Regions from separate parts of the Latilactobacillus sakei subsp. sakei DSM 20017 genome, predicted to be linked through region 3. Evidence: riboswitches for the same ligand, from Rfam matches in the RefSeq annotation. Region 3 holds a riboswitch; each other region holds the start of a gene.
The links. A riboswitch is a leader RNA that binds a small molecule or an ion and turns the genes downstream of it on or off. The one in region 3 is predicted to bind thiamine pyrophosphate.
Positions count from the first base shown of each region.

Region 1 (6,831 bases), 830 kb from region 3:
ATAACCAAATTAACATGGCAACCCCCTCTTTCTAATTGTAACGGTTGTCATAATTATAGCCGAATTAGACTAAACTCGCTATTACGAGGCCGTTGCCCAATGTATACTTTAATTAAAAGATATGCTAAAATATTCTTAAATGTTGAGTAATCAACCTCTGGACGGTTAAACTTTCGTTTAAAAATAAGATGAATATCAAAGGAGTTTTACAATTGATTTATAAAGTACTTTTCCAAGCAGACAAAACACAAAGTCCTCTACGCGAGGCAACTAAATCACTCTATCTTGAAGCTAACAGTGCCGTTGAAGCACGTCAACTTGTTGAAGACAATACACCCTACAATATTGAATTTGTACAAGAACTTACTGGTGAACATTTAGCTTACGAACAAGAATCAGAAGACTTCAAATTAACGGAGTTCTAAGTAAATGAAACTCAATATAAAAAACAATGAAACAGCCGTTTTTGCCGTAGGGGGTCTTGGCGAAATTGGTAAGAACATGTACGGTGTTCAATTCCAAGATGAAATTATCGTTATTGACGCCGGCATCAAGTTTCCAGAAGATGAATTATTAGGCATTGACTATGTCATTTCCGATTATCAATATCTTCAAAAGAATCAACAAAAAATCAAAGCCCTTGTCATCACCCATGGTCATGAAGATCATATTGGTGGGTTGCCTTTCTTCTTACAACAAGTGCCAAACGTCCCTGTTTATGCAGGTCCTTTAGCCCTTGCTTTAATTCGTGGCAAGTTGGAAGAACACGGTCTTTTGCGGTCTACTGAACTACATGAAATAAACGAAGATACCGTCCTTAAATTCCGCAAAACAAGTGTTGATTTCTTCCGAACAACCCATTCAATTCCTGATACATTAGGGGTTGCGATTCATACACCTCAAGGGGTTGTTGTTGAAACTGGTGATTTTAAGTTTGACTTAACACCTGTTGGTAATCAACCTTCTCCTAATCTTCAAAAGATGGCACGTCTCGGCGAAGAAGGCGTCCTCTGCCTAATGTCTGATAGTACCAACGCTGAAGTACCTAACTTCACGAAATCAGAACGTTTTGTTGGCAATTCAATCCGCCACATTGTAGAACGGATTGAAGGCCGGATTATCTTCGCAACTTTCGCTTCTAATATTTCACGGGTCTCACAAGCAACAGATGCAGCGATTGCTAATGGTCGTAAGATTGCGGTCTTCGGTCATAGTATGGAAGCTGCCGTTGTTAATGGTCGTGAATTAGGTTATTTAAATATTCCTGATGAAGCACTTGTTGATGCAAGTCAACTTAACTCATTACCTGCTGATAAAGTGATGATTATCTGTACCGGTTCTCAAGGTGAACCAATGGCTGCTTTAAGCCGGATTGCTAATGGTACTCACCGTCAGATTTCAATCCAACCTGGCGATACAGTTGTTTTCTCAAGTAATCCAATTCCTGGGAATACAACGAGTGTTAACCACGTTATCAATAAGCTTTCTGAAGCAGGCGCTGAAGTTATCCATGGTAAAGTCAACAACATTCATACTTCTGGTCATGGTGGCCAAGAAGAACAAAAATTGATGTTACGTTTGATGAAACCTAAGTTCTTCATGCCTTGTCATGGTGAATACCGGATGCAAAAGATTCATACCGAACTCGCCCAACAATGTGGCGTTGAACCGGACAATTGTTTCATCCTTGAAAATGGTGATGTCTTAGCCTTAACTGCTGACTCAGCACATGTTGCTGGCCATTTCAGTGCCGACGACGTTTATGTTGATGGTAACGGGATTGGTGATATCGGTAATGTTGTCCTTCGCGATCGTAAAATGCTTTCTGAAGAAGGCTTGGTCGTGGTTGTCGCAACCATTAACTTCGGTGAGAAAAATATTCTTGCCGGTCCTGATATTCTTTCACGGGGCTTTGTCTATATGCGTGAATCTGGTGAATTGATCAGCGAAGCCCAACGACGGGTTTTCAGAATGATCGTCAACACGTTCAATGCTAACGACAAGGTCACTGAAAGCCAAGTCCGAGAAGCAATTATTGATGGCCTTCAAGATTTCCTATTTGAAAAGACGGAACGCCATCCAATGATTTTACCAATGATCATTCAAAGTAACGAATAAAACCTTTAAGGGCGGGACAAACTAACGTTTGTCCCGCCCTTTTTTAGATTCTTATCAAAAATTTAGGTAGTAAAACTTGTCATTTCCCGCTATAATATACACCGAATATCTTTTCTGAAAGGGGGAATCCGAATGGCTGATACGCCTCATTTTTATATTATTTTAAACCAAGTTGCTGGTACTGGCCGAGCTCAGAAGATTTGGCCGCAGATTGAAACCGTCCTCAAGCAACGCGGCATTTCATACGAACTACAAATTTCTAGCTATCCCGGCCATACCACTCGGATTGCCTACCAATTTGCTCGCTTTAAACGAACCAATCAAGTTTTACTAATTATCGGTGGTGATGGTACTTTAAACCAAGCAATTAACGGTGTTCAGAACGCCGGCAAAACCGACATTCCCATCGCTTATTTACCTTGTGGTTCCGGCAATGACTTCGCCCGCGGAATTGGCTTAAATAGTGATCCACTACAAGCCCTTGAACAGATTCTTGCAACTAGCGCCCCCGTCAATATCGATTTGGGTGTTTATCATGATGCCCTTAAGGACGAGACCGGTTATTTCGTCAACAATGTCGGTATTGGTTTTGACGCTTCCGTCGTCAGCATCACCAATAACTCTAAAAGCAAACGTTTTTTAAATAAGTTTCATATTGGCTCCCTGTCTTACGTCTTCTCACTAATCCAAGCCTTTACGTCACAAGATGCTTTCCAAGTTACCGTCAAGGCTAATGGCACTGTTAAAAATTTCAGCCGAGGTTTTCTAGTCACAACGACGAATCATCCTTACTTTGGCGGTGGTGTTCCCATTATGCCTTCTGCACGCGTCGATGATCAAAAACTGGACCTTGTGGTGATAGAGAAGTTGAACGTTTTCTTTTTCTGCTACCTATTTATTATGATGTTAATGGGTAAGCACACTCGCTACAAAGCTGTTCATCATTTTAGAGCCGACGATCTTGTTGTTCGAACCCAAACGTTAGAATTCGGCCAGGTCGATGGCGAAGAAATGGGTAGTCGCGCATTTGACATGCACTTTAACGTCACTTCTCAACCCTTCTGGCTAACAACAGACCAAACTGAACAATTCAAATAAACCGCTACAATCTAAAAAAGAGCAACGCATTTAGCGTTGCTCTTTTTTATTATTTGTAAAAATCAGCTTGAACTCGTTTAAAAATCGTTGTTTCCTTTAATTTAAACAAGAATAACCAAGCGATTAGGCTGCCCGAAATGGCACCGCCAAAAAAGCGTGGTGTGTAAACGAACCAAAATAAACCGTTAGCACTACCCGTAAACCAAATCATGATTGGATAAGAAAGTAATGAGCCAATTAAACCCGTTCCTAGAATTTCACCCGCAATTGCCCAACCAATATGACCACCATACCGATAACCAAGACCAGCTAATAAAGCACCAAAAAGAGCCCCCGTTAAGGCTAAAGGCGGAATCCCCAGTAACATCATTCTTAAAATAGCAGTCACCAACGCCATTACGATTGCATAAACCGGGCCCATTAACACCGCCGCAGTAACGTTCAGAACACTCGACATCGGCGCCATCCCCTCAATACGAAATAATGGCGACAAGATGACATCTAGTGCAATCATCATCGCAAGGATGGTTAATCGCTTCGTTCGGCTATTGTTCATCGTATTCGTCCCCACGCAACCATTGTTCCTTGCGATAAGCCATCTCCCAGAAGTGGTATTCCAATTGGCTGCTACGAACAAACGCCTGCACCATTTTAACCTGATCATCAGCTGAACTCGATGCATACAAGCGATTTAAAACAATACCCGTCATTTGAATTTCATCCTGCAGTTCAGCCTTCGTATAGGTTTCAATCCAGCGTTGATAGTATGGATTGGGTGAAGCTGGCTGTTGACTTAAAGCCATTCCGATATCACTGTATAACCAAGCACAAGGGTATAGGCCAGCCGCCGCGATTGCGGGATTATCCGCAAATAATTGTCGATACATATGAGCAATATAGTGATCAGTTGTCGGCGCAACGGGTGTTTCTTGAACCTCATCAGCCGTTATTTTTAAGGCTTCAAAAAATTGTTCCCGAACGATCATTTCACCATCTTTCAAACCAGTTGCACTTAGTGTCATCAACGCTTTTAATTCTTGATCTTGACATCGATCGGAGACGATTTGATGTAATTTTCTGAAATAACGAAGATAATAATGATCTTGAATCAAATAATACCGGAATATTTCTTCTGGCAACGTCCCCGCTTGCAGTTGAACGATAAACGGATGACGTAAACTACCTTCCCAATATGGTGCGACTTTCTCTTGAACAATACTTGTAAATGACATGTTGCCCCTCCTATTAATTCACCTCTGGGGCCGCTTTACAAGCACTCAAAATACCCGCCAATTAAGAATTGACGGGTAGCACGTTTAATAAACAAACGACACGACATTTCCCTGCGCTAGTACTAACTATATCAGGTTCAATGGGTATAATCTCAGCTCTTAGGCACCCCAGATGCGTTATTCAATTGTGGCTTTATTATAGCATGGATGTAAGCGGTTGTTCATTAGAATTATCATAGAAAACTAAAAACTATTGATTACCTATTTTTCTCCATAACGAAGTTGGTCAATAAAACACCTTGCCGTGCTACTTGTTGTTCTCGAATCACTTGATAGCCCCGACTTTCAAAGAACGGTCTGGCCGTAATCGAAGCATGTGTGACAACTCGGCATGCAACAGCTTGCTCGAGCTGATGACAGATAGCAGTCGCAACGCCTCTTCTTTGATAATCGGCATGGACAAATAACCGATCGAGATAGCCAGCTTGATCAATATCTCCAAAACCAATCAGGTTATCATTTTCAAGTGCGACAACACTGAAATGTGATTGCAGCGATTGATCCCACTGCTTTAAATCAGGCTCACCAGTGGCCCATACAGCCAACTGCGCTTTCGTATAATCGCCAGCATTCACTGTATGCACTGTCTTATAAAACAGTTCTGCCACTGCTTGACAATCCGCCTGCTGATAGCGTCTAATCTCCAATTATTCAGCCCCTCTTTAATCTTTTTCTTCTTCATGTCTAATTGTAATCGCCATTTGTTTCTCCTAGTAATAATTCCTTTAATTTTTAAAAAATATCTGGCTTATCGGTAAAGATAAGCCCTCACCTTATTAAAGTTTAAAATAGGGTTGGAATTCCGCCGGTGCTTTATCTTGTGAAAACCAATGATTGGGTAGCTCGGCTGGTGCGCTTACCTGCTCTTTTGCAGTGATTAAGTAACGGCAATCAATGTGCATATGGGCTGCTTGCTTTTTCAATGGATTGTCCGGGATCTTGATCAAATTGGCATCCACCAATTGTGCTTGCTCCCCGACTAGCCCAGTTTCCTCCAATAACTCGCGTAGTGCCGTTTGAACTGGCATTTCAGACGGTTCAACATGGCCCGCCGGTAACAACCATTGATGCAGGTATGGATGCCGAACCATCAATAGCTGATTATTTTTAAATACGAGGGCACTAGCGGATAAATGATATTGATCGTTGACCGCCCGATAAAGGGGCCGTTTTTGTTGGGCCATCAATTCACTAATCATCTGATATTTTTGTCGGTCATTAAACGCTGCTGATTGCTCAGCTAGCCGCTGAATTTGCGTTAACAAATCGTTCATGAGCGGACCGCCATTAATAGATCTGCTTGCTGATAACCTTTGAATAAATTGATCATTTTATGCGTTGCCAAAACATCGTGCACGCGCAGAATACGGGCCCCCTGCTCAACCATCAATTGTTCCAATAACAGCGTTGAGGTTAAGCGTTCTGCCATCGGATAATCAAATTTGCTTTCCATAAAGCTTTTCCGAGAAATCCCCGCCATAATTGGCGCACGATACTTCATTGTTGGTTGAACGCTATTGAGTTTAAACAGATCCAGAGACGCTGTATTTTTAGCGTGTGAAAAACCAACCCCAGGATCCAAAGCGATTTGTTGGCGCGTTAAACCGGCCGCTTCCAAACTTGCTAACGTCTCTTGGTAAAATTGATCGAGCGTTTCAAAAACGTCATTTTGATAATGGCGGCCATTATACATCGTGACCACTGCGGGTCGATGGTTGGCGACGACCTCGAGCTTAGCCGCGTTATCGAAACCATCGATATCATTCAGAATTGGCACGCCGCTTGCGACTGCCCGTTGCATAACATCCGCATTATTGGTATCAACTGCCAACACCGCGCTGGGCCATTCCTGTTGCACTGCCGCAATCACGGGTGCAATCCGTTGCCATTCTTCATCAGGCGTAATTTCTTGATAACCTGGGCGCGTCGATTTGCCACCGACTTCAATCACCACTGCACCATTGGCCAAATCAGCTTCGATTTTCGTCATAATCTGACCCAGCGCTTGACTCGGTTGACCATCATAAAAAGAATCTGGTGTACAGTTAATAATCGCGTAGACAATCGGATCAACCGTTAAATCGAACTTGAAACCAGGGCCGGTCCATAAAATTTGCTTGGCGTGCCAAATTTGTGTTAACTGCGCATTTGGCTGACCAAAATATTGCGACCAATTTTGCTGTAACGCCGCTAGTTGAAAAAGACTAAACTGACCAAGCCATTGTTGGTCCAATTGTTGAATTAAACAATGATTGGCTAAACAAAGTCGCTGTAATTTTTCGATTTCAACTGCATCCCCACTAAATTTCAAAAGGATGGCGTT
Region 1 covers NZ_AP017929.1:1,330,286-1,337,116, reverse strand. Annotated here, with positions in the region: gene LEUCM_RS06735 (hypothetical protein) at 1-16, opposite strand, end outside; gene LEUCM_RS06730 (DNA-directed RNA polymerase subunit epsilon) at 213-425, shown strand; gene rnjA (ribonuclease J1) at 430-2,118, shown strand; gene LEUCM_RS06720 (diacylglycerol/lipid kinase family protein) at 2,251-3,216, shown strand; gene thiW (energy coupling factor transporter S component ThiW) at 3,266-3,772, opposite strand; gene tenA (thiaminase II) at 3,762-4,448, opposite strand; TPP riboswitch at 4,540-4,629, opposite strand; gene LEUCM_RS06705 (GNAT family N-acetyltransferase) at 4,706-5,155, opposite strand; gene LEUCM_RS06700 (NUDIX hydrolase) at 5,285-5,782, opposite strand; gene folP (dihydropteroate synthase) at 5,779-6,831, opposite strand, start outside.
Region 1: linked by a shared signal. The riboswitch ahead of tenA (thiaminase II) and the one ahead of thiM (hydroxyethylthiazole kinase) in region 3 are both predicted to bind thiamine pyrophosphate.

Region 2 (6,831 bases), 960 kb from region 3:
GAAATCCAAAGTGCAACTAGCGCTAGCCGTGGTAAAATTAATATTGGGATTCTAGCATCGATGGAACTCAGTGTTATTCAAAGTTTCTTAATCAAGTATTACCAACAATTCCCCAATATCGAAGTCAGTGTTCATTTATTGACACGTAAGGAAATTTGGGACCGTCTCGAAAATAATAAAATTGATCTTGCAATCATGTATTTGCCAGATGACAGTATCAAAAATTGGAAGCCTTACCGTTCCAAGAAGATTGCGGATGAAAGCCTTGTTTTCTTGAGTAATAATCCATTATTGAAGAAACGCAAGAAGATTCATTTTGAGGATACATTAACTGAAAAATGGGTAACATACCCCGATGAATACTATCTCAACCAATTCATCAGTGAAGCTTATAAGAATCAAATGGTAGATCGGCCAGTCAGTGCAGCCCAATTTACATCACCATTTGAAATTTTACGGTTTGCTGAAGCAACTGGGTTAAGCACTGCATTGCCTAAGAGTTTTTACGATGCCCATAATGTTGGTATTGAATCGAACGCGGTGCAATTTGATCCAGCAATTCAATTTGAATTGGCCTTTGTATTCCGTAAAGAAAAGGAAGATATTCCTCGGATTGACAGTTTCTTCCGAGAATTTAACCTTTATCTAGAAGAAAAAGACTATTTAACGCGAATTAAGGAACAAAATCGTAAAATTATCTAATTTCTCTGGTATAATCGATAATGTAATTTTGAAAAGAAGGGTCTGTATAAATATGAGTAAAGAATTAGTTTTCGGTCACCAAAACCCAGATACAGACGCAATTGTTGCGGCAATGGCGTTTGCTTATCTACAACAACAACTTGGCAAGGATGTCGAAGCTGTTGCTTTAGGCGAACCAAATGAAGAAACAAGTTATGCATTACGTCACTTTGCTGCAAGCACACCACGTGTGATTAAAGAAGCCGGTAGTGAAGTGCAAAGTGTTATGCTAGTTGACCACAACGAAGCACAACAAAGTGTTGCTGATATCAAAGATTTAACAGTAACTGATGTTGTTGATCATCATCGGATCGCTAACTTTGAAACAGTAAGCCCATTATTCTACCGTGCTGAACCAGTTGGCTGTACCAGCACAATTCTTTTATCAATGTTCAACGAAAATAAAATTGAAATCCCTGCACAATTAGCTGGTTTAATGATGAGTGCCATCATTTCAGATACATTGTTGATGAAATCACCAACAACAACTGAAAAAGATCGGATTGCTATCAAGACATTAGCAGAAATTGCAGATGTTGATTTTGAATCATATGGTCTTGAAATGTTAAAAGCTGGTACTAACTTAGATGATAAGAGCGAAGCTGAATTAATTGAAGCTGATGCTAAAACATTCGATATGGCTGGTAAAAAAGTTCGTATCGATCAAGTTAACACAGTTGATATCGAAGCGGTCTTCAAACGCCAAGCTGCTTTTGAAGCTGCTATCGAAGCAGACAACAAAGCTAACGGTTACGACTTATTCGTACTTTTGGTTACTGACATCTTAAACAGTAACTCAGAAGCGCTTGTTATCGGCGAACCAGCTGAAGCCTTCGAAAAGGCTTTTGATGTGACCTTAAACAACCATCGTGCGCAATTAGCCGGTGTTGTGTCACGTAAGAAACAAGTTGTCCCACAATTAACAGCAGCATTTTAATAGCAATTAAGAAGATAAAGTCCTGCGGGGCTTTATTTTTTTGTTAGGAGCAACAGATGACTGAGGAAGTAACAAAGGCAATTCAAGTGATTGAAGCGACAATTCGAAATTGTCAAAAGAGCCAGCTAAAATTTGGAGAAGGGTCCGCCCAATTTACTTTATTAAAAAATAGAATTCACGCATTGGAAGTTGGTCGTGATTTATTGAATGGGCGCACAGATATAACTGCTGAAGCATTGGTCAGGGCACAGGCACCGATTGAGTCAATCATCCATAAAACCGAAAAAGCGTTGGCTAACCAAAAAAAGACATCGCCTGTAATTAAGCGGATGACAACATTAATAGTAGCAATGACATCCATTCGGACAGCTATTATGGCACAACTTTCTGTAAATGAGACCCATCAATAATATGATGGGTTTTTTTGTGTCTTTTTTACAGATGATAATAATTCTAATATGACAATGAACATGTTATAATGTAATGGAATTCACAAGGAGGCCGATAATGATGAAACATACGTTGAAATTAGTGCTCACAATTGTGGTTGGGATTACCGCATTAATATTAGCCTTTTTATGTCAACAACCACTGTGGGCCCAAGTATTAGTTAGTCTAGCTGGGGGGTTAGTCGCGTTATCGATGCTGATTGAGATGATTCGCACTTTAAAATCAGGTCGATATGGTGTTGATTTACTAGCCATTACGGCGATCATTGCAACACTCGCTGTTGGTGAATATTGGGCTGCCTTGATGGTCCTCGTAATGTTAACAGGCGGCGATTCCCTGGAAGATTACGCCGCGCATAAAGCAGGGCGGGAATTAAAATCATTATTGGACAACTCGCCCCAGGTCGCGCATTTAATGCGTGGTGACGGACTTGTCGATGTTGCTGTCGACGAACTCCAAGTCAATGATCAAGTTGTTGTGAAGCCAGGAGAACTGGTTCCGGTTGACGGTCATATCATTGAGGGGTCATCGCTGTTTGATGAATCGTCTCTAACCGGTGAATCACGCCCAGTTGAAAGAACAATCAATGAGCCAATTATGTCAGGGTCAGTAAATGGTGAGACATCAATCACGATGGTGGTCGATCAATTAGCTATTAACAGTCAGTATCAAGCAATTGTTAAACTGGTTGAAAGCTCAGCAGCACAACCTGCCCATTTTGTTCGTTTAGCGGATCGCTATGCCGTACCATTTACATTAGTGGCGTATTTGATTGCAGGGGTGGCATGGTGGCTCTCAAAAGACCCTGTGCGCTTTGCCGAGGTCTTGGTGGTCGCGTCGCCATGCCCGTTGATTCTCGCGGCACCGATTGCGCTTATCTCAGGTATGAGTCGTGCCAGCCGGAATGGGATTATCGTCAAAACGGGGACGACAATTGAAAAATTGGCGTTGGCCAAATCAGCTGCTTTTGATAAAACAGGCACGATTACGAATGGCCAATTAACCGTGGATCAAGTTGTACCGATGATTGATATTGAACCATCGGAGTTATGTCGTTTAGCAGCCAGTGCTGAACAGGCTTCGGCCCATATTCTGGCTCGTTCCTTACTACAAGTCGTCCCAGCAGCGCAATTATTAGAAATTATTAGTTTAAAAGAAATGACAGGTGCTGGTGTGACTGCCCAATTAGCATCTGGACAGACGGTTCAAGTCGGTAAATTTGAATTTGTGGCGCCTGACCAAGCTAAACAATCCCAGACACAGACAACTGTCTACATTGGCATTGACGGGCGTTATGCGGGCTATATCACATTTATCGACCATCTTCGCCAGGAAGCGCCTCAAACGATGTCAACGCTCCATCAGCTCGGTTTACAGCGCTTAATGATGCTCACAGGGGATCAGGCGACAACCGCTAAAGAGATTGCGGCTCAAGTTGGCATTGATGAAGTTCACGCTGGGTGTTTGCCTGCCGATAAGATTCGACTCATCAATAATGTCACGCCGGAGCAGCGGCCGATAATCATGGTTGGCGATGGTGTTAACGACGCACCATCCTTAGCGAGTGCCGATGTCGGAATTGCGATGGGTGCTCACGGTGCCACAGCAGCGAGCGAATCCGCAGATGTCGTCATTTTAAAGGATGATTTGAGTCGGGTTAGTGGCGCCATCACGATTGCACGGGATACAATGCGGGTGGCGCGCCAGTCCGTTTTGATTGGGATCTTCATCTGTATCGGATTGATGTTGATTGCCAGTACCGGTGTCGTGCCAGCTTTAATTGGGGCCTTATTCCAAGAAGTTGTCGACACAGTTTCGATTTTATACGCATTACGTGCTAGAAATGACCATTAAAAAAAGAGGCCGCTGAGGGCCTCTTTTTTGTATTGTTAACTATTCTTCAGATTGCACTTTTAAAAACATATCTTTTGGGAGGTATAGTTTCGGAATCATCGCTAATAAAATCCCAAAGACGATACCATTTAAGATGAAGCCGGCAACGAAACTACCGCCATTCACAGTTAATGAATAGAGCCAAGCATTCATTCCTTTAGGCGCGTATGAGCCCCAGTAGATGGCCCCAGCTAAGAAGTGGCAGAAGTATTTGGCGAAAGTACCAATGAAAGCTGCGGACCAAAGGAGCGCAATCGTTTTTACTTTGGTATTTTGTTGGATACTTGCTTGAACTGGTTTTTGTAAAACGCCAGCTAGGCCAACGACCATGAAGGCAATCGTAAATTCAAGTAATCCTTGCCAAACATTGAGAACGCTCCCGTTGCCGAGGCCTCGTAAGACGAGGTCTAAAAGGCCCCAGATTAAACCCGAAACCATCCCAGCCGCGGCGCCGCGACGGAGACTATAGATAATAATGGGGATAATCCCAAAGGAAACCTCAATCGCTGATGGCCCTACAGTATGCGGAATATATTCCAGAGCCATCGCAAATGCCGCGATAATGGCCCCTTCAATTTGAATCAATAACCGTTGATGTTGCATAAAAATAACCCCTTTTCTTGGTTAACCAACACAAAAAAGGAGTTAAAGTCTCAACTCCATCACAATTCCTACGCTTGTCTTAACAAACAGGTTCGAAGGGTCTGATCATCTAATCACTCTCAGCCAATGGCTCCCCTTTGCGATGGTTAATATTTAAATTTTAAGAACGTTTTCAGTATACCGGATACAACAAAGATGTCAAGCAATCAAGCTTCATTCGAGCTTATCCATTGCCGAGCGCTGTTCGTCATCAACCACGTGCGTATACAAATGGGTGGCCTGCGTGGTGGTTTGGCCCAATTGGGTCGCTACGATCGTTTCGCTGTGGGTCGCTGACATCAGATCGGTTGCGAGTGTATGACGGAATTTATGCGGCGTTAGTCGAACGCCAAAAGCTTCAGAGTACTTAGCTACCAGTTTTTCAATGGCATAGTTACTGATTCGCTTCGCTTGACCGCGATACTTTGTGACAAATAAGGCCCGTTCGTTAGCGGCTAAATAGCGTTGTTGCCGGATTTGAACGTAATCTTGCAGATAAGGTAAACCCCAAGGTGCGATCGGCACGGTATCTTGTTGACCGCCTTTGCGAATAACCGTAATTGTTAGTTGTTCAAGGTTTAAATCAGAAACGTTAGCTTGGGCGAGTTCGGAAAGACGAATGCCGGTAGTGAGTGCCAATACGCAAATCGCAATATCCCGTTCACAATTCTGCGTATAAGAAGCGAGTTGGCGATTAGATAGCGCACTGGGATAGTCGACTTGCATAAAGGCAATGAAGTCGTGTTTTTTATCACCGGTGAGCAACTTTTGACCGATATGGCGGGAACGAGTGGCCATTGTCTCGGATGATTTGAGCAGTTTGACTTTTTTCATGACGTTGCGGTAGAAATAAGGCTCACCATCGGCTTGTTCGGCTTCAATCGTCAGGAAGTACCAGAGCGCATTCAAAGCGTTGATAGAGCGATTAACAGCCTGAAAGGAGAGCTTGTGATTATTTGCTTTTCGTTTATTCATTAAAAAGATCTTATAGAGTTCGATATCTTCTAATTTCATCTTATCAAGCGCAACAAGAGGGATATCCTTAGTCGTTTGAACAGTAACGATTTGTTCGTCAATTAACCAGGAGAAGAAGCGGACGTATTCTTGGAGATATTGATAGAGCGTTGCAGAGGAGTATGCATTGGCTTGCCGATTAATATAAAATTTACGGACGTAATCGGGAAGATCCGCCAAGCGTTGTTCACATAGTTCGAGATAACGTTGTTGGTCCATGATTGAAACCACCTTAATAGAGAATTATAGTTATTTTAACAAAAAAGCGGCGAGAATACTACAAGTGTTGTTAAAACCATAATTTTAACAACACTTGTTTGGCAAATTTTGACCACTAACCCTAGAAATCTGTTTTCAGACCATCTGCAGCAGCCATTTAAAAACGAATAAAATGCCTGTTTAACGGTCTTTCATCTTAATGAAACGTTGATATAACAGTGTTTATAGCATGATTAGGCCGATTTGAGCATCAAATTAGCGTTTTATTAAACTCGGATTATGGTTAATGATTATCAATTTGAGCCTCAAAATTATGGATTTTACAGCTGCATAAATCAATCCTAAGTTATTTAACGAATTTCATGTGGTTATTGATTATTAATGATTAGGCAGTGGTTTTAATTTGCGATCAGATCAGTAATTTAGCATTGAGATTTGTTAATCGTAGTTGAGTTTTTTAAACGGTTGATGTTTTAGTTAAAGCATTTTAAAACGTTGCTAAAAGAATTTGCTAAATTAAGGACTTAAATACAGATTAATAAGTCAAAATCAGCCACTCTTTTAAAATAAATACATACTTCCTATAATATATATTATGTAAACTAGAATATTTTTTTATTTAATAGGTCCCCCACACCGTCTTTAATCACCGTAATCGATTATTTTTATGTTGAAAACTAGATTAAATTTAATTGAACTGCTTGGTTATTTGAACTAGCTAAAAATGGCACCAAACAGTACTTTAGAATTTAGCACAGGCCATTTAAAAAAAGCCCAGATACTGGTTAAATACCAATATCTGGGCTTTTTAGATTTACTTTAGTCAGTTAGTCGAATTACAACTTTACCGGCTAATTTACCATTAGCAACTAATTCCAGTGCATCTTGAACGTGATCAAGATCAAAATCGTGTGGATCGATAGCTGGTGTAATGT
Region 2 covers NZ_AP017929.1:1,461,228-1,468,058, forward strand. Annotated here, with positions in the region: gene LEUCM_RS07300 (LysR family transcriptional regulator) at 1-702, shown strand, start outside; gene LEUCM_RS07305 (manganese-dependent inorganic pyrophosphatase) at 755-1,678, shown strand; gene LEUCM_RS07310 (hypothetical protein) at 1,735-2,088, shown strand; gene LEUCM_RS07315 (heavy metal translocating P-type ATPase) at 2,189-3,982, shown strand; gene thiT (energy-coupled thiamine transporter ThiT) at 4,022-4,624, opposite strand; TPP riboswitch at 4,673-4,771, opposite strand; gene xerS (tyrosine recombinase XerS) at 4,838-5,896, opposite strand; gene LEUCM_RS07330 (NADP-dependent oxidoreductase) at 6,716-6,831, opposite strand, start outside.
Region 2: linked by a shared signal. The riboswitch ahead of thiT (energy-coupled thiamine transporter ThiT) and the one ahead of thiM (hydroxyethylthiazole kinase) in region 3 are both predicted to bind thiamine pyrophosphate.

Region 3 (6,831 bases):
TCGATGTCCACGCACCAAATGCCTTTCGGGCGAACGTCCAAGTTCAAAATCTAGCGGATTTCTACACTACTTTTGATGTTCAATCAGCAGACAAGATGTATTTAGCACCGGATAAACGCGTCACAATTTGGTAAATTAAAAAAGTGCGTTTGAAACGGTTTGGCTTTGAGCATTAGCACAGCTCGGTGAATAACTGCTGGAAGCAGTTGTTTAACGAGTGACGCTAAGCGCAGAAGACAGTTTCAAAAAACACGATTAAAAAAAGTGCGTTTGAAACGGTTTGGCTTTGAGCATTAGCACAGCTCGGTGAATAACTGCTGGAAGCAGTTGTTTAACGAGTGACGCTAAGCGCAGAAGACAGTTTCAAAAAACACGATTAAGAAAAGTGCGTTTGAAACGGTTTGGCTTTGCGCATTAATGTCGAGTGTCAAAGTTTGGAAATCAAAAAGAGGCCGGAGACAAAATTACTTTTGTCCCGGCCTCTTTCATTGGAAATGGGGGATTTTGAATGACAGAAAAAGAACGAATGGTTAACGGTCAGATTTACCGTGCAAATGATGCGGAACTACGGGCAGATATGAAACGGGCCCGTGTTTTAACGCGTCTTTTTAACCAAACTACGGAAGAACAACAGGCTTACCGCCGCGAATTGACGCACCAATTATTCGCTCAAAGTGGCGCCGATTTATATATTGAACCACCGTTTCGCACGGATTATGGGTGTCAGACGACAATCGGTCAGCGCGTTTATATGAACTATGATTGTATTATTATTGATGTCGCGCCAGTCACAATCGGTGATAATGTTTTCTTTGGTCCCCGAGTTGGTCTATACACCGCCGGGCACCCAATCTCAGCACAGGGCCGTCGTGATGACTTAGAATATGGCAAACCAATCACAATTGGCAACGATGTCTGGCTGGGCGGCAATACGGTCGTTAATCCGGGTGTGACAATTGGCAACAATGTCGTGATTGGTTCCGGCTCAGTGGTCACGAAAGATATTCCGGATAATGTTATCGCAGGCGGGAATCCCTGCCGTGTATTACGACCAATTGATCAAGCCGAAGAGGATTATTGGGCCCGCGAAAAAGAACAGTATTTTGCAGAAATCGCTAATGACTAGTTTTCCGATGACCTACAACTTGAGCGATACAGAATAAAATTAACCAGAGGCAGATCATCAAAAAGATGGTTGTTCCCAGTGGGAAATCAAAGCGCTGCAAGCCATAATAAGCAATTGCTCCTAAAAGCCAACCACTAAAGTTGACGGCGATTGGCAATCGACGGTAGAAGTAATTGAAGAAGACAATCGTGTAGAGTGGTGTGAAGGCTGCGCTAATGAGTGTGAGAAAGAGTTCATATTTGAAGAGTTGTTGATTAGCGATTAAGCCCAACCCAATCAATGTGACGACGATCCCTAAGCCATTTTCTGAATAACGGATTTTAGGGAACAGGTTTTTGAGATTAACGCCAGCAGAATAGGCATCCAAAAAGGTCGTCGTAATGGTCGAGAAGATGATGATAAATAAAATTAAAAAGCCAAAGCGACTAGTTGCTAGAAACTGATTAAAATCAGTATAGCCAGTCGTAATAACGGTTAAAAAGCCTAAGAAAAACATCATTAGACTACCAAGAAAGTAGCCGCTAGTACTCCATAAAGAGAGTGCTAGTGGCTTTTTTGAATCCTTGGTATAATCCGCAATTAATGGTAACCAAGAAAGGGCCATCGCAATACTGAGCTCGATGGCGGCCCCAAAGCTCAGTGGATTGGCACTCAGATGAGTGGCGTGACCAGCAAATTGACTGAGTTGCCAAAAAAGGCCCAGGCAAGCAACCACTAAGAGTAATACGATGGAGTTATTTAGCTTGAAAAAGAATTGCGTTTTAATTGCCAACCAGAAAATAATTAAGCCAGCCACGATAATGGCATTCATCAGATAACTGAGGTGAGTCAGCTTGAGTTGCTGCATGGCTTGGGCGGCATTAGCAATCATGATGCCAGTCCACCCAATTAATTGAATGACGTTTAAAATCGCAAAGAGGATAAAACCGATTTTACCGTAAATTGGGGCTGTTAACTCAATCGCGTTTTGATGACGCGTGCCACCGAGAAAACTAGCCGGTAATAGCAATAAAAAGGCACCAATCAGGTGACCAATGATAATGGCTAGACTGCCTTTGACGAGACCAAGGGGCGCAATGAGTGTCCCAGTGATGATTTCCGCAATTGAAATAGCCGCCCCAAACCAGAGTAGGAATTGATTATGATTAACTTTCATGATTATTCCCTTCTGAGCTCTGCCAAGGTTGGTTTAATAGTTGGATTGCTTGGGGAATATTTTTAGCCTGTGTAATAGCAGAAATCACGGCCGCCCCCGCAACACCGGTCTCAGCAACTTGTTGGCAGTTTTTTAAACTAATGCCCCCAATTGCAACAACCGGTAACTGGCTGAGTTGCGTGAATGTTTTTAGTTGTGCTAAACCGAGTGGTGTTTTGGCATCTTCCTTAGAATTCGTCGGAAAGATGGGGCCCACACCAATATAATCGAGCGCCGGTTGTTGATGACTGCTTAGGATTTCTTGAGCAGTATGACAGGATAGCCCGGTAATTAGGCCGTGTTGTTTGGCGACTTCAATTTTAGGCCATGGTTGATCAGATTGCCCAACATGGAGTCCGTCTGCTTGCAAATCTAAAGCTAATTCTAAGCGATCATCGATAATAAAAGGCACGTGATAAGTACGACAAAGTGCTTGCGCCTTTTTGGCGTAGTCGGACCGCATTGCGTCAGTTGGTAAGCTATTTGGGCCCTTATCTCTGAATTGAAAGCAAGTAATCCCAGCTTGTAAAGCCTGGTCAAGTATAGGTAAAAAGTTTTCTCGACCAGTATCTTGTGTACCAGCCACTAAATAAGTTTGGAGTATTTCCTGGGCAATATTAGTCATGTTCAACCTCCTGATAAGCCCAATGATTTGTAGGGCCGTGACCGTGGCCGACCGCAATTGGGTTAGCAATGGCAGCTTGAATGAAGGCTTTACTAATCTGAATGGCTTTTTTGAGTGGGACTTTTTTAGCAAGTTCGGCGGTTAAACAAGCCGAGAAGGTGTCACCAGTGCCGTGGGTGCGAACGGTCGCAATCCGTGGTGTATTTAACCAGTCGTCACTACCATCTGCGTAGAGAACGTAATCACAGGCTTGGTCACTATTATCGAGATGGCCACCTTTAATGATGATATTTTTAGCGCCCATTTTTTGTAGTTGCGTTGCGGCGGTTTTAAAATCGGCAGTTGTTTGAATTTTTTGACCAGTTAAAACTTCTGCTTCTGGTAGGTTAGGTGTTAAGACAGTTGCCAAAGGTAAGAGTTCTGATCGTAAGGTGTCAATGGCGGAGTCAGCTAGTAGAGAGGCACCACCTTTTGCAATCATAACCGGATCGAGTGTTAAGGGGCCAAAGTCGAAGCGCCGGAGGTTTTGGGCAACGACGGCGACGTGCTCAGCATCGGCGAGCATGCCTGTTTTACAGGCTCGGATCTTAAAATCGGCTGCGAGCGATTCAAACTGTTTGGTGACTAGTTCGAGCGGTAGCGGGAAGCTATCTTGAACGCCAATTGTATTTTGGGCCGTAATTGCGACGACCACGTTGGTGGCAAAGACGTCGCGTTCTTGGATGGTTTTAATGTCGGCTTGCATACCAGCACCGCCACCACTATCTGAACCGGCGATTGTTAAGGCTTGTGGGAAATTATTCATGAGTTAAGACCTCCGTGACTTGTGCATGGGTTTGAACGTCAGCTGCTGTGATGTTAAACAAGCAGTCTAATAGTTGTGGGTAAAAAGAACCAGGTAAAGGCGTTGGCATTGCTTCGGCGACTAATTGACCGGCGACTGCAAAGGTCGTTGCCGCGTCGATGGCCGCTTGATAGGGATTGTCAGGACTAACGGCGACAAATGCAGCGCAAAGACCAGTTAGCATATCGCCAGAGCCGACGTGGACTTGGAAAAGTGGCGTGCCATTGGCGACTTTGGTCGTGTGTTGACCATCAGTGATGATATCGGTTGGACCTGAAAGTAAAATGGTTGTTTGCTGTTTTTTAGCCGCTGTTCGAGCAACTTTTACGAGATCAATTTCGCCATTGCCTGCATCAATACCATTAGCTTGCCAGTCTAAACCAGCTAGATAAGCAATTTCGCCCGCATTTCCGCGGATAATTTGGGGTGTTCCCAATGCTAAGAGTTCATCGATAATTTTCTGACGATAATGAATTGAACCGACTGCGACCGGATCGATGACGACTGGTTTAGCTTGGCGATAAGCTTCAGCCATTAAAGTCTTCATTTGGTGAATGGGTTCAGCGGATAGTGTCCCAATATTGATGCTGAGTGCCTGCGCAATAGCGACCATTTCTGGGGCCTCTTCAGGATCACTAGACATGATTGGAGATGCACCGATTATATTTTGAACGTTGGCGACTTGATCGACCGTGACGCTGTTGGCAACGTTGGTGATAATCGGGTTAGCTTGTTTTATCTGGTCTAACAGTGTCTTTGACATGCAAAAAAACCTCCCTTAAAATCAAAAAAACCACTTTTGGATGCACGAATGCATAGAAAAGTGGTGTTGGTTTAATAGAGAAAGGCACTTTCCTACGCAAGTCTGAACTTACAGGTTCAAAGGGATCAGGTTGTACAAACCTATCTCAGTTCTTCTAAGAACACCCCTAGTGCAAAGCGATTAAATTGTACCTTCAGTATACGTCAAATCATTATTTTTGCAACCGTTTTAATTTTAAGGTAATAATTAATGCCGTTATACGGTATAGACCAAAATATTTTTGAATTAAGAAACCGCTTTATTCCTTGGCCTTAAAGGTCTATACCAACTATTAAGCGCTTGCTTATCGTTTGCATTAATGATTTAATATTGTTAACGAAATAAATGAATGAATGGAGAACACCTTATGAAGAATTACTTACAACGAATGGGTCGTTCATTAATGTTGCCTGTTGCCGTATTACCAGCAGCCGCAATTTTGATGGGGATTGCTAACTGGGTTGGCAATGGCGATTCAAATGCAAACGTCTTTACAATTTTCCTAGCAGCTGGTGGCGGCGCAATTTTAAACAACTTGCCATTATTATTTGCCGTTGGTCTAGCCCTAGGGATGTCTAAGGATCAGGATGGGGCAGCCGCACTTGCTGGTTTAGTCGCTTTCTTAGTCCCTAAGACAATTTTAGCACCTGCCTCAATTCAAGCGATGCAAGGTTTATCAGATATCGCTAAGGTGAATCCAGCCTTTGGTAAAATCGAAGGTAATGTTTTAATCGGGATTATCGCCGGTTTAATTGCAGCTGCAATGTACAATCGTTTCCACAACGTGAAGTTGCCAATGGCGCTTTCCTTCTTTAGTGGGAAACGTTTGGTGCCAATTATGGCCGCAACAGCAATGATGGTTGTTTCAGCAATCTTGTACTTTGTTTGGCCAGCTGTCTTTACTGTTTTAGTATCATTTGGTGAAGCAATTTCAAAACTTGGCTGGGTTGGTGCCGGTCTATACGGTTTCTTCAACCGTTTATTGATTCCAACTGGTTTACATCACGCCTTGAACTCAGTGTTCTGGTTTGATGTTGCTAACATTAACGATATCGGTAACTTCTTGGGCGGTGCGAAATCACTTGCTAACGGAACAGCCGTGATTGGTAAGACAGGGATGTACCAAGCTGGTTTCTTCCCAGTCATGATGTTTGGGTTACCCGCTGGGGCCTACGCAATTTACAAGAACGCTCGCCCAGAACGTCGTAAAGCAACAGCTTCATTGATGTTAGCTGCTGGTTTTGCGTCATTCTTTACAGGTGTGACAGAACCACTTGAATTCTCATTCATGTTTGTCGCATGGCCACTTTATGTCTTGCATGCAGCTTTCACAGGGATTTCATTAGCCGTCGCTGCTTTCTTCCACTGGACAGCCGGTTTCGCATTTAGTGCTGGTTTAGTCGATTATGTTTTAAGTTTAAAAAATCCAGTTGCCAACCATTGATGTTATTGGTTGAAGGCTTAGTCATGGCAGTTATTTACTACTTCGGTTTCAACTTTGCCATCAAGAAATTCAACTTGATGACACCGGGTCGCGAAGCAGATGATGCTGTTGATGAAGATACTGCCGGTGTCGAAACAGATGCTACTGATGATAAATTCATGATTCAAGCAAAACGGATCTACGCTGCAATCGGTGGTAAAGACAATATTAAAGTAATCGATAACTGTACGACCCGTTTGCGTCTACAATTAGAAGATACAGCCAACGTTAACCAACCTGCTATCAAGGCAGCTGGTGCCGCTGGGATTAACGTCTTAGACAAAACCAATATTCAAATTATTATCGGGACAGAAGTTCAATTTGTGGCGGATGCCTTGAAAGAACTTTATAACCACAACACACCAATCGCAACCAGCGCATCAGAACCAGCTGCTGCACCAGTTGAAGCCCCTGTTGATAGTGATATTAACTCAGGTGAGACAGATGTCTTTTACGCAGTTGCAAACGGTGAATTGATTGATATTGAAAATGTTGATGATCCAACTTTTGCACAAAAGATGTTAGGTGACGGCTACGCAGTCGTGCCAACTGATGGTAAGATTGTCGCACCAGTTGATGGGACAATCATGACGATTTTCCCAACGAAGCATGCGATTGGTATTAAGACGACTAATGGTTTGGAAGTCTTAGTCCACATGGGGATTGATACGGTTGAATTGAACGGTGCACCTTTTGAAGTCGCTGTTGAAGAAGGCCAAACAATCAAGCATGGTGACTTACTGGCAACCGTTGATC
Region 3 covers NZ_AP017929.1:502,070-508,900, reverse strand. Annotated here, with positions in the region: gene LEUCM_RS02515 (M13 family metallopeptidase) at 1-134, shown strand, start outside; gene LEUCM_RS02510 (sugar O-acetyltransferase) at 509-1,126, shown strand; gene LEUCM_RS02505 (SLC5/6 family protein) at 1,116-2,282, opposite strand; gene thiE (thiamine phosphate synthase) at 2,272-2,946, opposite strand; gene thiD (bifunctional hydroxymethylpyrimidine kinase/phosphomethylpyrimidine kinase) at 2,939-3,751, opposite strand; gene thiM (hydroxyethylthiazole kinase) at 3,744-4,553, opposite strand; TPP riboswitch at 4,626-4,731, opposite strand; partial or broken gene nagE (N-acetylglucosamine-specific PTS transporter subunit IIBC) at 4,960-6,831, shown strand, end outside.